DNA from 3 places in the Peribacillus sp. SRI_006 genome. Region 1 is predicted to be linked to each of the others. Evidence: riboswitches for the same ligand, from Rfam matches in the RefSeq annotation. Region 1 holds a riboswitch; each other region holds the start of a gene.
The links. Region 1 has a riboswitch for preQ1 ahead of queF (preQ(1) synthase). Riboswitches for the same ligand answer to the same signal wherever they lie in the genome.
Positions count from the first base shown of each region.

Region 2: it holds a riboswitch for preQ1, as region 1 does, so the genes downstream of both, queC (7-cyano-7-deazaguanine synthase QueC) here and queF (preQ(1) synthase) in region 1, are expected to answer to the same signal.
Region 3: it holds a riboswitch for preQ1, as region 1 does, so the genes downstream of both, AC2YHV_RS06665 (VUT family protein) here and queF (preQ(1) synthase) in region 1, are expected to answer to the same signal.

Region 1 covers NZ_JBYCZT010000003.1:119,229-123,445, forward strand. The annotation lists partial or broken gene AC2YHV_RS04860 (YfmQ family protein) at 310-495, shown strand; gene AC2YHV_RS04865 (BA3454 family stress response protein) at 964-1,098, opposite strand; gene AC2YHV_RS04870 (EamA family transporter) at 1,347-2,204, opposite strand; PreQ1 riboswitch class I at 2,335-2,380, shown strand; gene queF (preQ(1) synthase) at 2,485-2,985, shown strand; gene AC2YHV_RS04880 (aspartate kinase) at 3,189-4,217, shown strand, end outside.
Region 2 covers NZ_JBYCZT010000004.1:129,819-134,035, reverse strand. The annotation lists gene pgsB (poly-gamma-glutamate synthase PgsB) at 1-587, opposite strand, end outside; gene AC2YHV_RS06710 (hypothetical protein) at 756-899, shown strand; gene AC2YHV_RS06705 (hypothetical protein) at 1,371-1,586, opposite strand; PreQ1 riboswitch class I at 2,218-2,260, shown strand; gene queC (7-cyano-7-deazaguanine synthase QueC) at 2,316-2,981, shown strand; gene queD (6-carboxytetrahydropterin synthase QueD) at 2,981-3,451, shown strand; gene queE (7-carboxy-7-deazaguanine synthase QueE) at 3,444-4,172, shown strand; gene AC2YHV_RS06685 (DUF4260 domain-containing protein) at 4,217-4,217, opposite strand, start outside.
Region 3 covers NZ_JBYCZT010000004.1:125,369-129,585, reverse strand. The annotation lists gene AC2YHV_RS06685 (DUF4260 domain-containing protein) at 1-114, opposite strand, end outside; gene AC2YHV_RS06680 (TetR/AcrR family transcriptional regulator) at 166-735, opposite strand; gene AC2YHV_RS06675 (SRPBCC family protein) at 911-1,351, opposite strand; gene AC2YHV_RS06670 (SRPBCC family protein) at 1,395-1,889, opposite strand; PreQ1 riboswitch class I at 2,111-2,153, shown strand; gene AC2YHV_RS06665 (VUT family protein) at 2,204-2,746, shown strand; gene AC2YHV_RS06660 (hypothetical protein) at 2,768-2,914, shown strand; gene AC2YHV_RS06655 (hypothetical protein) at 3,115-3,396, shown strand; gene AC2YHV_RS06650 (PadR family transcriptional regulator) at 3,382-3,702, opposite strand; gene AC2YHV_RS06645 (alpha/beta hydrolase) at 4,013-4,217, shown strand, end outside.

The DNA.
Region 1 (4,217 bases):
ATTCTGGAAAAGCTGGGCGTCTTGATGACGTCCAGTTTTTTTGTATGTTAATTCTTATACCGGCCTATCCATTTCATTCATGGAAGTTTGGTTAACAAGGATGTGGCTATCCATTTGTTTAGTATAACCATTTCACAACATTATATTTATAAATGGGGATTTTCACTTTTGAAGCATTCCCGTGTGTTTAAGTGCAATGTGTTACTGGGGTAAAACGTTAATAGAACGGACACATCAACTAAGAAAACGATCAGCCACTTTTTATATAAAAAGTTATATAAGAATTAATTAATTAATAAATGTAGCGGAGATAATAGTGGGACTCCATTGGTCATTGATACTAGAAGAGGCAAAAAGGATGTTAGGTTATTTGTATATATTTACAGCGACCGCGTGGATGTAGTTAAACGGTACAAGAAGAAGCTCATTTCTTATAGTCTGTTTTCCGATAGCCTCCAAGAACGTTCCATGCCATTAATAAGAAATTTAGTTTAATAGAACATTAAAAAGACGGTCCTTAAAAGACCGTCTTTGAGTTTGTAAACAAAAGGGTTAAAACATAGTTGATTGGAACGGGTGTGCGAGACTCCTGCGGGAAAAGTGAGTCCAAGGGAGACAACGCGCGGGCGCAAAGGCACCGGGGAGACTCCCGGACCGCCCGCGGAAAGCGAGTGCCTGGAGTGGAAATTAACGGTTAAATTGTCTACAGCTGAGACGGGCCTTAAAAATACCTTCTTTTTTATAAGGCTTTTTATATAATTCCATTTCAAAGATATTTTTTCATTATAAAAATTCTGGTACACAAACTGGCATCTTGATTTTAGTGCCTTTTGAAAAAAACAATTAAAAGTGTTATTAAGTAGGAGGGGATTGCAAGAGGGTCGTTAATCGTGCATATGAAAAGTATTTGGGATAGTATTTAAGGGAATAAAAAAGCAGGTATCTATTGCGATGCCTGCTTTTTTATGCTTTCCATTGTTTTTCAACTTGATGAAGGGCTTGTTGTAAAATTACTTCATGATCAGTACCCGGTTTAGCAAGGACGTTAGTTTGATAAGATTTTCCTTGGAAATCAACTGTTACTGTAACTTTTACCATTATGCATCTTTCCTTTCCTAATTCAGAATTAAATGAGGTGGTTGTACCTATTTCTTTTATACCCGTAGCAGAAGGATAATCAAACATTTCAAAAGCTAAAATCGTGAGAGTTAATATTCAAAATTATCTGATATTTTAAGTGAAGTGTCAACACTTTTTTTTTTGACATGCCCCATTTTCAGGTTTTTTAAAAAACGACCTGGCTTGTATACATGACAGCCAGGTTGTTTTTTTAAAAGGAACTATATTCATATTTTAGTTAAAATAATACCGATTAATGCTGCAAGGACACCAGCAATTTGATAGTTTTTTAGTCTTTCCTTGAATATATAACATCCAGCGAATACGACAACCAAACAGTTCAGGCTGACGACAGGGAAAATGATGCTTGCGATGCCAGTGTTCAACGCAAAGAAATAACATCCATAGCCTATCATGCTTAAAAAGCCTACTAAGGAACCGATTTTGACTTCCTTTAGCTTGATTTTTTCTTTTTTAAAGGCTAGAGCCGAAAGAAGATAAAGCATTCCGCCTCCATACATTGATACAAGGATATCAAGGGAGTTTAATTGAAGACGTGTTGATGTCGTCATAAGAATGCCGAGCACACCAAAAGATAAGATGGAGAGTAATGTGTGCATCATCCATGGGACATATTGATGATTACCTTTTGCATTAGGTGTATATTGGATGACTAATGTAGCGATAAACATGCAGGCGATTCCACTCCACTGCAAGGAAGAAATATGTTCGTGAAAAATTAAAGCTGCACAGAGAATGGGGAATATGGCATTCGCTGCGATTAATGGAGATGTCAAGCTTGCCGGACCTTTTTCAAAGGCGCTTGCCATCTGGATGTTACCATTGGCGTTCAGTACACCAATTGCTGCACCAAGCATGATGGACAGCCAGTTCAGCTGCAAACCATCCATTAATACTCCATAAACAATGGACAAAATAAAAGCTGAAAAATAAAAGAAAAATTGGATATGTATCTTGGAATACCCTTTTCCGCTGCTCCATTTAAAAATGCTGTTATTGATTCCGAAACATAAACTCGTGATGAGTGCTGCAAAAATCCACATTGACTTAATCTCTTCCTTCATGTAGGATAAACTTCTTCTACATTTTAAGCTGAATGCCCTTAGGAATCAAACCAAATTTAAAATGTATGATTGACAGATTAGATATTTTTTTCTATATTTACTATGACAATTTTAAAATATTTCCCGATAAACGGGAGAGGTTCATAGCATCACCCTCTTAAAAAAACTATGGCTTTGATATTTTTCGCGAATCAACCATATCTTTGAGGAGATATGGTTTTTGTTATATAGAGGCCCATTTTATGAATCTCCCTGAAATGTGGGATTAGGAGGACTTTTCATGTCTGGAAGAAAAGAAGAAGAATTAAAAAAAGATATCACACTGCTTGGGAATCAAGGAACAAAATATACATTCGACTATGCTCCTGAAATCCTTGAGTCATTCGATAACAAGCATCCGAACCGGGACTATTTCGTCAAATTCAATTGCCCGGAATTCACTAGTTTATGTCCAATCACGGGCCAGCCGGACTTTGCTACCATTTACATCAGCTATATTCCCAGTGTGAAAATGGTGGAAAGTAAGTCTTTGAAACTCTACTTATTCAGCTTCCGTAATCATGGTGATTTCCATGAAGACTGCATGAACATCATCATGAATGATTTAATCGAATTGATGGACCCTAAATATATTGAAGTATGGGGCAAGTTTACACCAAGAGGCGGAATTTCCATCGACCCTTACACGAATTATGGGAAACCAGGTACGAAGTATGAGGAAATGGCGAATTACCGCTTGATGAATCATGACTTATACCCGGAAACCGTGGATAATCGCTAAAGAATAGGAGGGACAATGGGCATATGCCCGTTGTCTTTTTTTAGTTTATAGCTAATTTCGATCAGTGGTTCTGTCATTCTGTCCTTTTTAAAAGTACAAATGTCCTCCTATAATGGAATTTCCACTTGATTGTTTCGAGAAAAAGCGTAATAATAGGGAGAGTTAATTTTGACAGAATATTTACGAAAATAGGGGATGTCGAGATGAAAGTTGCAAAGTTTGGTGGAAGTTCACTTGCGTCAGGTGATCAGTTGAGGAAGGTATTCGAAATTGTTGTTTCTGATCCAGAGAGGAAGATTGTGGTCGTTTCCGCTCCAGGAAAACGCAATTCTGATGATATAAAGGTGACGGATTTATTGATTGAAGCTGCGGAACAGCAGCTGCGCGGGGATAACGGAGAGCATTTGATAGAAGATGTTGTATCCCGCTATGCGAGCATTGCTGAAGAGTTGGATATATCCGAGAGTGTCATCACAGGGATTCATGAAAATTTAATGGCGCTGCTGCATGCAAATCAAACTAACCCAAAGCGCTATCTGGATGCCTTGAAGGCAGGTGGCGAGGATAATAATGCGAAGCTGGTCGCAGGTTATTTCCAAAGCCTTGGAGTGGAGGCACAGTATATCAATCCGAAGAAGGCAGGCTTGATCGTAACGGATGAAGGTGGATTTACCAGGGTGCTGCCAGAGTCTTATGATCGGTTATATGCTCTGCGTGATGAGCCGGGAATCGTTGTATTCCCAGGATTCTTCGGATATACGTTAGATGGTGATGTGTTAACCTTCTCAAGAAGCGGTTCCGATATTACGGGTTCGATTCTTGCTAATGGGGTCAAAGCTGATTTGTATGAGAACTTTACGGACGTGGATGCCGTTTATGCGGTGAATCCAAATGTGGTTTCCAATCCGAAGGGAATCCGGGAACTAACCTATCGTGAGATGCGTGAGCTTTCTTATGCAGGTTTCTCGGTATTTCATGATGAGGCGCTGATTCCTGCATTCCGGGCGGGAATACCTGTCCATATCCAAAATACGAACAATCCGGCGGCACAAGGGACCCGCATTGTGAATACACGGGATAATACGAACGGGCCTGTTATTGGGATTGCAAGTGATAAAGGATTTTGCAGTATTTACATTAGCAAATATTTGATGAACCGGGAAGTTGGTTTTGGCCGGAAACTGCTGCACATCCTCGAGGATTATGGAGTTTCATATGAGCATATTCCATCA
Region 2 (4,217 bases), on a different contig from region 1:
CTTGAATTATCTGCAACGATCACTTTTGTGTTGCGTTCTTTGGCGATTTGTTTGAAAAAGTCCAAATATTCACTTTCAATGGTTATTAAGTGACCATTATGGGGAATGGTAGCAGTGAAGGCTTCAGCAACCTCATCCATAGTCGGTCCCATGACATCCATATGGTCTTCCAATACATTCACGATGACCCCGATGTTTGCCTGGATCATTTTGTTTTGGAAGATTAGTTGATAGTCAGGCTGTACGGCCATGCACTCACAAACCAGTGCTTCCGTGCCTAAGTCGGCAACTTCTTTAACTACACGCCGTTGTTCTCCTATGTTGGGTCCTTCCGGGCGGCGTACAATCGGTTTTTCCTTGTCGGTAAACCAATAGATCATTCTTGCTGATGTTCCGGTTGTTTTACCTACTGTTTTGTATTTTGCTTCCTGGATCACACCTGTAATTAGACGCGTTACAGTCGATTTCCCTCGAATCCCATTCACATTCACACGTACCGGGATGGAGTCGAGACGCTTCTGATGGCGTTTTTGTTCAAAAATGCCATAGCCAAGCAAAAAGATCGCACAAATAAATATTGGTGCCATTTTTTTTAACCTCTCTTTTTTTCAAATATTTGAATTACTGAATACACACTACATGATTTTAAACTTAATAGGCAAGAGCCAATTATTCTATCGTAATATAGTTATCAACAGCTTTTTCAAATATATGTATATTAGTGTGTAATAGTATCTAATGGGATGAATTATTTTATGAGTACAAAGATATGGCTGGAAATCGAGGGAATCGAGGTTTCATTTACACTAAATTATGGAAAGTTTAATAAAGCCCCATTTCAGTCAGAATCAACATGGTTTTATGAGCATTTGAACCTAATTCATAATGGCTATATTTGAATAATATTTTTTTAAAAAAGTGAGGTTTATTACAGTTTGTTAATTGTTTATACCCATTGTTTGACATAAACGTTATAATTTTTATGCATTTGTCATTCAATGTGAAATTTTGCATCTAACGACTCAATTAGTTGAACTCTTTTGAATATGGCCAAAGATGAGTAAAAGAACACATCTCTTTTTTTTAGTATTTTCCTCGGGAATACCCATGGGTCTATAATTGACCTTTTACCTAAAAAATGAAATGAACTAAAGTTAACCCATTTCTTTTAAAAAATACCTAGTTTCTTCTATAGATATAGTGTTTATATAAGAATGAAAAATAAAAAAAGCCCAGAAGCATATCTGGGCTTTCGGCTTATATATTGTAAATGAATGGAATGGTCACGGACCTCCATAAATCATGGATAGATTTACCTTTTGTGGGTCTTGAGTTACAGCATGGGTAGCTGATAATGGAAGGAATCCAGGTTAACTTGATTTCTTTCTCTCAGAAATCTCAAGGGTGGAGTCCTTTTTACCGCCATCAATCACATAAAATCTAGGAGCTAATCTCCTTTTTTTACGTTGATTGTCAGGATTCATCTTCATATAATTTTCGTATTCTTTGCGAAAGAATTCTTCGGTTTCCCGTTGCAATGCTTTTCTTTCGTTAAAATCTGCGATGAATTTGAAAAAACGTTTCATATGAATTCCTCCTTATGGGGTTAAAAGGTCTTAGTTTAATAGTAACATATCGTTGGTGAAGTTTAACCTTTTTTTGCAATTTTGGAGTGGAAATTATGTTTTTGTGTGAATAAAGTTGTGAATGGTTTGATTCGAGAAAAAGCATGTAATGAATCCTTGCTGAGTAAGTGACCGTGCATGGTATTGAAAGGGAATGTCGGGATTTGCAGAAAGCGGGTATTGGAAGCAATGATTATTTGAGTTAAAATATTCCTTATATTCATTATACACTAAATATTCTGAAAACAAAGGAAAATATTCACTTCCAGCCGCTTTTGATAGATTTGCTTTTTTAATGGTTCATTATTGTGTATAGTTATATATTCCCCGAATTTATGAAAATGAAACTTCCCATATGTGGGAGGGAAAAAAGCAATTTCCCGCATACGGGCTTTAATGCTTTTCAAATTATTGGACCCCTTTATCGATATTTTATTCACTCTTTTTTATCGGATTTTTAATGTGATTTTTAAGTAATGAAAAGTTAACCAAATTTGCCATCAGGTCTAATGTTCACTTTACATAAACATCTTGATTTCTTATCATTTTCAAGTTACTATTGACTTGGAAAAATATAATATTCCGCGTTAAGGCGGAAGAGGTTCTAGCTACCCTCTCAAAAAAACTAAGGAGAAACAGTGCTCTATTCTTAGGGTGCTGTTTTTTTCCGTAAAAAGGAGTTTTATAGAAATGAAGAAGAAAGAAAAGGCAGTGGTTGTGTTTAGCGGAGGGCAGGACAGTACGACGTGCCTGTTTTGGGCATTGGAGAGATTTGAGGAAGTGGAAGCGGTGACGTTCGATTATAATCAGCGGCATAGCTTGGAAATCGAATGCGCTCAAAACATTGCCAAGGAATTGGGCGTGAACCACCATATCCTTGACATGTCGCTGCTGAACCAACTGGCACCGAATGCATTGACAAGAAGTGATATCGCAGTGGCGGACGGAGAAGAAGGGGAGCTGCCGTCGACGTTCGTGCCAGGGAGGAATTTGCTGTTCCTTTCGTTTGCCGGAGTGCTGGCGAGTCAGATTGGCGCTAAACATATTGTCACAGGAGTCTGTGAAACGGATTTCAGCGGATATCCTGACTGCCGCGATGTATTCATTAAATCGTTGAATGTGACCTTGAACTTATCGATGGACCAGTCATTCGTGATTGATACGCCGCTAATGTGGCTTAATAAAGAGGAAACATGGGAGCTTGCTGACCAGCTTGGCGCGTTCGACTTTGTCCGCGAAAAGACCCTGACTTGCTATAACGGAATCATCTCCGATGGCTGTGGAGATTGTCCGGCATGCAATCTGCGGAAAAAAGGGCTGGATGACTATGTAAGCAGACGGAAGGTGCTTTCATGATGTATGGTTTTAAGATAGTGGATAAACTCCAAAAAATAGATGAAGATATTCAGCGCAGCCAATTGAAGTATACAAACAAGAGGGTTCTCGTAAGTAAGGAATTCACCTTTGACGCGGCGCACCACCTGCATGACTATGAAGGGAAATGCAAGAACCTTCATGGCCACACGTATAAAGTCATTTTCGGATTGAGCGGGTATACGGATTCACGCGGGTTGATGATAGATTTTGGGGACATCAAGGATATCTGGAAAAATGAAATCGAAATCCACCTGGATCATCGTTATTTGAATGAAACCCTGCCGCTCATGAATACAACAGCTGAAAATATGGTTGTCTGGATTTATGAAAAAATGGCCGAAGCCCTTTCATTAAAAGAATATGAGGGTGCTAGAGTCGAATTTGTTCGACTTTACGAAACGCCGACAAGCTATGCCGAAGCCAGACGGGAGTGGATGGAAAGTGAGTAAACTCCCGGTAATGGAAATCTTCGGGCCGACCATCCAAGGAGAGGGAATGGTCATTGGTCAAAAAACCATGTTCGTTCGGACGGCCGGCTGCGATTATTCATGTTCCTGGTGTGATTCCGCTTTTACTTGGGATGGCACAGGTAAGGAAGATACTGTTCAGATGACTGCCGATGAAATATGGGATGAGCTGAAGCGAATTGGGGGTTCCGGTTTTTCCTTCGTGACGATATCTGGGGGAAACCCGGCCCTGCTGAAAAACCTAAACGGCTTGATAGCGATCTTACACGAAAATAAAATGAAAATAGGGGTCGAAACACAAGGGAGCCGATGGCAGGATTGGTTTCTCGATATTGATGAACTGACTATCTCACCTAAGCCGCCGAGCTCTGGAATGGACACGGACTTTACCGTGCTTGACCAAATCATCTCGAATCTTGCCAATCGAAACCCAGAAAACCATGTTTCATTGAAGATCGTCGTCTTTAACGAGGAAGATTATCAATATGCCAAACATGTACATGGGCGTTACCCGGATATTCCTTTTTATCTGCAGGTCGGCAATGACGACAGCAGGACGGCGGATGATCGTCAATTGATCAGCGGCCTATTGAAGAAGTACGAAGAGTTAATTGATAAAGTGATAGCGGATGATGAATTGAATGATGTGAAAGTCCTGCCCCAGCTGCATACCTATATATGGGGTAACAAGCGGGGTGTGTAAAGTAAAGGCAGTGTGATGTTTAATCACACTGCCTTTTAAGCTTGT
Region 3 (4,217 bases), on a different contig from region 1:
AGGGGACAAAATCAACAAAAGGAAAATCCACCAGCTGAATTTATATAACGAATAGATGTAAATCACCGCTAAAAGGACCATAAGTCCTTCAATATGAAGGAATCTCTTCACCATTTCATAACCTCCAAAGTTTAATTGACCATTGGTCAATGATGTTCGAAAAAATTATATGATGTTCTTGGTGATATTTTTTACATGAAAATAGGCTAAACCTTTTACATCTAGATAAGATAGTTCAGAATTAATGTAAAAAGTTATGAATCCGTGAAGAGAAAGAAAAATCGACCAAATGGATGCAGGATTCAGTTTGTTGTCCGTTAGATCCGTCAAGGACTGGATTAGCTTTTCGTATGTTTTATTAGAATCGAATTGGAGTAACTGCTGAATTTCTTTTTCCTTCGATAAAAACATGATGGAATAATGATTCTGTTGGGTTAAACCGAACTCCAAGAAGCACAATAAAATCTTTTCCATTTTTACGGAAGGGTCATTTTCTGACAGGATGATATCATCGATTGAAGAATTTAAAACGGAAAAATCCGTTTTCACCAAACTATAAAATATTTCCGCCTTGTTTTTAAAATGATAATAAATGGCTCCATGACTGCAATCCAATGATTTAGCCAATTGCCTCATCGAGACATTCGAATACCCTAACGCTGCAAAAAGGTTTCTAGCTTCATTCAACACCATGTCCCTGGATAATTCTTGACCTGCCGATTTCCTTGGCGACATTTTATCACCTCCTTATTAATTGACCACTGGTTAATTAGGATGATAGCTCACGGATTTTTAAATGTCAATTATTAGGTTGAACTATAAAGTACTGTTTTTAAGTGGAACTTTGCCATTTGTTTCACCAGTGTTGCAAAGGATAAACCCCCAGTTTATTGAGGGTTTATGCAATTTATTAAAAAACTAATGATGCTCTCAAAGTAGTGACGCCATTTTCTAAATAACCCTTTAAACAGGTTAATGTATATACCCAACCTTCTTTTTGTCCGATCATTTTGTTTATTATTTCAGGGTCATCTTCACTCAATCCTGATTCGTTCACTTCAATGATCGTACTCGTTTTATCCAACTCTTTTAGTGTAATGGCAACAATCGTTTCTTGATCATTCCCGCCCCATGCAAACACGATTTTCTTATTTTCCTCTACTTCCAATACATGAATGACCACTTCAGCATCGTATTCGTTGTATCTCAATGTAGGCGTCCGGCCTTTTTCCCATCTTTCCGAACTCGATGAGAACCAGAAATTCCCGATTTTTTCAGGATTCACTATGGCTTCAAACACTTCATTCGTTGGCTTGACGATCTTGAATTTCGTGATTATTTGAGTATCCATAACTAACCCAACTCTCTTTCAAGGGTGTTTTTATAGTCTCCGTTTAACTATCCCAGTCTACTGATATGGGCGGCAGGGTCCGTCCAGTTTCAAGCAAGCTCTTCAGGTTACTTAAAAGGGCTGGCCATCCATTATTCAAGCCTTCAAAGGTATTGTCATCATAGACGAAATCTGTCTCCAATAGCTCCTCATGCCTAAGAGTTAACTTCACAGTCGAATCGTCCATTTTCTGTAATTCAAAAGTGACCCGTGTAGGCTGCTCACGAGGTGTTTCGTCTCCTGCCATGATCCATGTAAACGAGAGCAGGTGCAACGGCTCGCATTTAAGTACATGCCCATGATCAGTAATCCGCCCATCATCCAGCAAATATTGAACGGCCGACCCTTCTTGCCAGTCAGACTGTACTTGTAATCCGAAGTGGTATTTCTCCGTGACTTCACCACTCGTCAAGGCTTCCCAAAGCTTCTCTGGTGTGGTTGCGATATAAATAGGATAGACAAACGTAGTTTTTTTCATCATTCTTTTTCTCCTCGCCAAATAAAGTACATGACTCTATCTTTGATTTTCGGCTTTTGTATACAGCCGGTCAAGCAGTTTTATGCGACAGAAATCGGCAAAAGGGGGAAACAGGGACATTGAAATAAATGGCTAAATCAATCGGTAACCGCGAAAACATACTAAAATCGACGGTATGGAAACTTCTTGATTTCCAACCGCTTTCAAGCTACGATGAATAAGGAAAATGATAATCCGCCCGGGCGGAAGAGGTTCTAGCTACCCTCTCAAAAAAACTAAGGAGAACAGGGCTCTTTCTTAGGGTGCTGTTTTTTCTGTATAAGGAGAATCAAGAAATGTTAAGAATTTTATTGTATTTAGTATCCATCATCACGGCGAATGTGGTTACAGCAGCTTTTGCGCCATTACATTTTGGCATGTTCATCATCCCGATGGGGACATTGCTCATCGGGGGAACCTTCATCTTCCGAGATCTGGTCCAGAATAAATTCGGCCGCGTAAAGACCTATATATGCATCGTCACTGCACTTATTTTATCTGCATGTGTATCATTTTTATTAGGAGATACGTTACTGATTGTGTTTGCTTCCGCTTTATCCTTCGTGGTCGCAGAAACAGCGGATACGGAAATTTATACCCGTTTAAAGCTCCCGATGAGTTGGAGGGTGTTTTACAGCGGGATCGTTGGAGGATTTTTCGATTCGGTGATATTTGTCGTGATTGGCCTAAGTCCTCTGGGTGCCAATATATTGCCATGGGAAGCGGTACCCGCTGCGGTCATCGGCCAAATCATCGTTAAAACGATCATTCAGTCCATTGGTGCCATATTGTTGGGACGAATCAACGTAGAACTGGAGAAACGTGTAGTCTCCAGTTAATTGCTAGGAGGGATGCACTTGATGGATGGAACCAAAAAAGAAGAAGAAAAATGCTATTGCCTCGAGGCCTTTCGTGAAAAATATGGCCCGCATGTACAAGGGGAATGCATGAAGCTCTCCTGCGCCAATTATCGCAAGCATAAAGGAATAGACAAAAAAAGGACCTGATTAGGTCCTTTTTTGCGTGATTGAAGTGACTCACGAGTAAACAGTGCGAATTCACGAGTAAACAGTCCAAATTCACGAGTAAAAGAGCAAAACTCACGAGTAAAAGAGCAAAACTCACGAGTAAAAGTGCAAAATTCACGAGTAAACAGTCCAAACTCACGAGTAAAAGTGCGAAACTCACGAGTAAACGTGCGAACTAAGTGTGCAGTACGAATTCACGAGTAAAAGTACGAAACTCACGAGTAAAAGAGCAAAACTCACGAGTAAACAGCGAATTCACGAGTAAAAAAGCAAAACTCACGAGTAAAAGTACGAAATTCACGAGTAAAAGTGCGAAATTCACGAGTAAACAGTCCGAATTCACGAGTAAACAGCGCAAACTAAGTGTTCCGCATGAATTCACGAGTAAAACAGCAAAAAAAGCTTCCTGGGCCGTTCCATTAAGTGCAGGAAGCTTTTTATTTGGTTTAGAATTGTTCTGAGCTTTTTCGAACTAATTTTTCCAGGAAGAAAAAGCATTCGCGTTTCCGCTCAAGTTCGGTTTGCCCATTTTCGGTGACATGATAATATTTCCTGCGGCCTGATTCGGACTCTTTCCAATGTCCTTTTATGAATTCTTTTTTTTCTAATCGTTTAAGGGCAGGGTAGAGGGTGCCTTCACTTATTTCATAGTTGCCCTTGCTCATTTGCTTCAGGATTTTCGTTATTTCATAGCCGTAAAGCTTTTTTTGCGATAGAAGTGAAAGCAAAAGGAGGTCAATGCTTCCCTTCATTAATTCTTTATCCATATAAAATCTCCTCCTTTTCATTTTTAAAGTGTAATACGTTGTACATCGTATCACAAGGTGCATTTTACTTTTCTTAAAAAAAATGGTTAAATGACGATTGCTAAATAAATTTAATCATAGTAAAATGTGCTTCGGAACGGATGAGTTGTGAAGAGTGTGGTAAGGATACTATATATATGATTTAATTGTTTTAATGAAAATACGGAATAGGATAGAAGAATCACTACTCAAGGGGTATTAATTGATTTTTTTTCGAAAATCATTTAGATTCTATTTATCAACAAGTGCAAAGAAAGAAGGTCCTAGATAGATGAAAGTGAAAGCACCTGAGTCATTCACATATATAGGTGGAAAGAGAGCAGTTCTTCTGCTTCACGGGTTTACCGGAAGTACAGGAGATATGAAGAAATTAGGGAAGTACTTAAATGATCTCGACTATACTTGCCACGGACCTCTTTATAGCGGGCACGGAGTATCAGCCGAGGAACTTGCTAAAACTGGTCCAAAGGAATGGT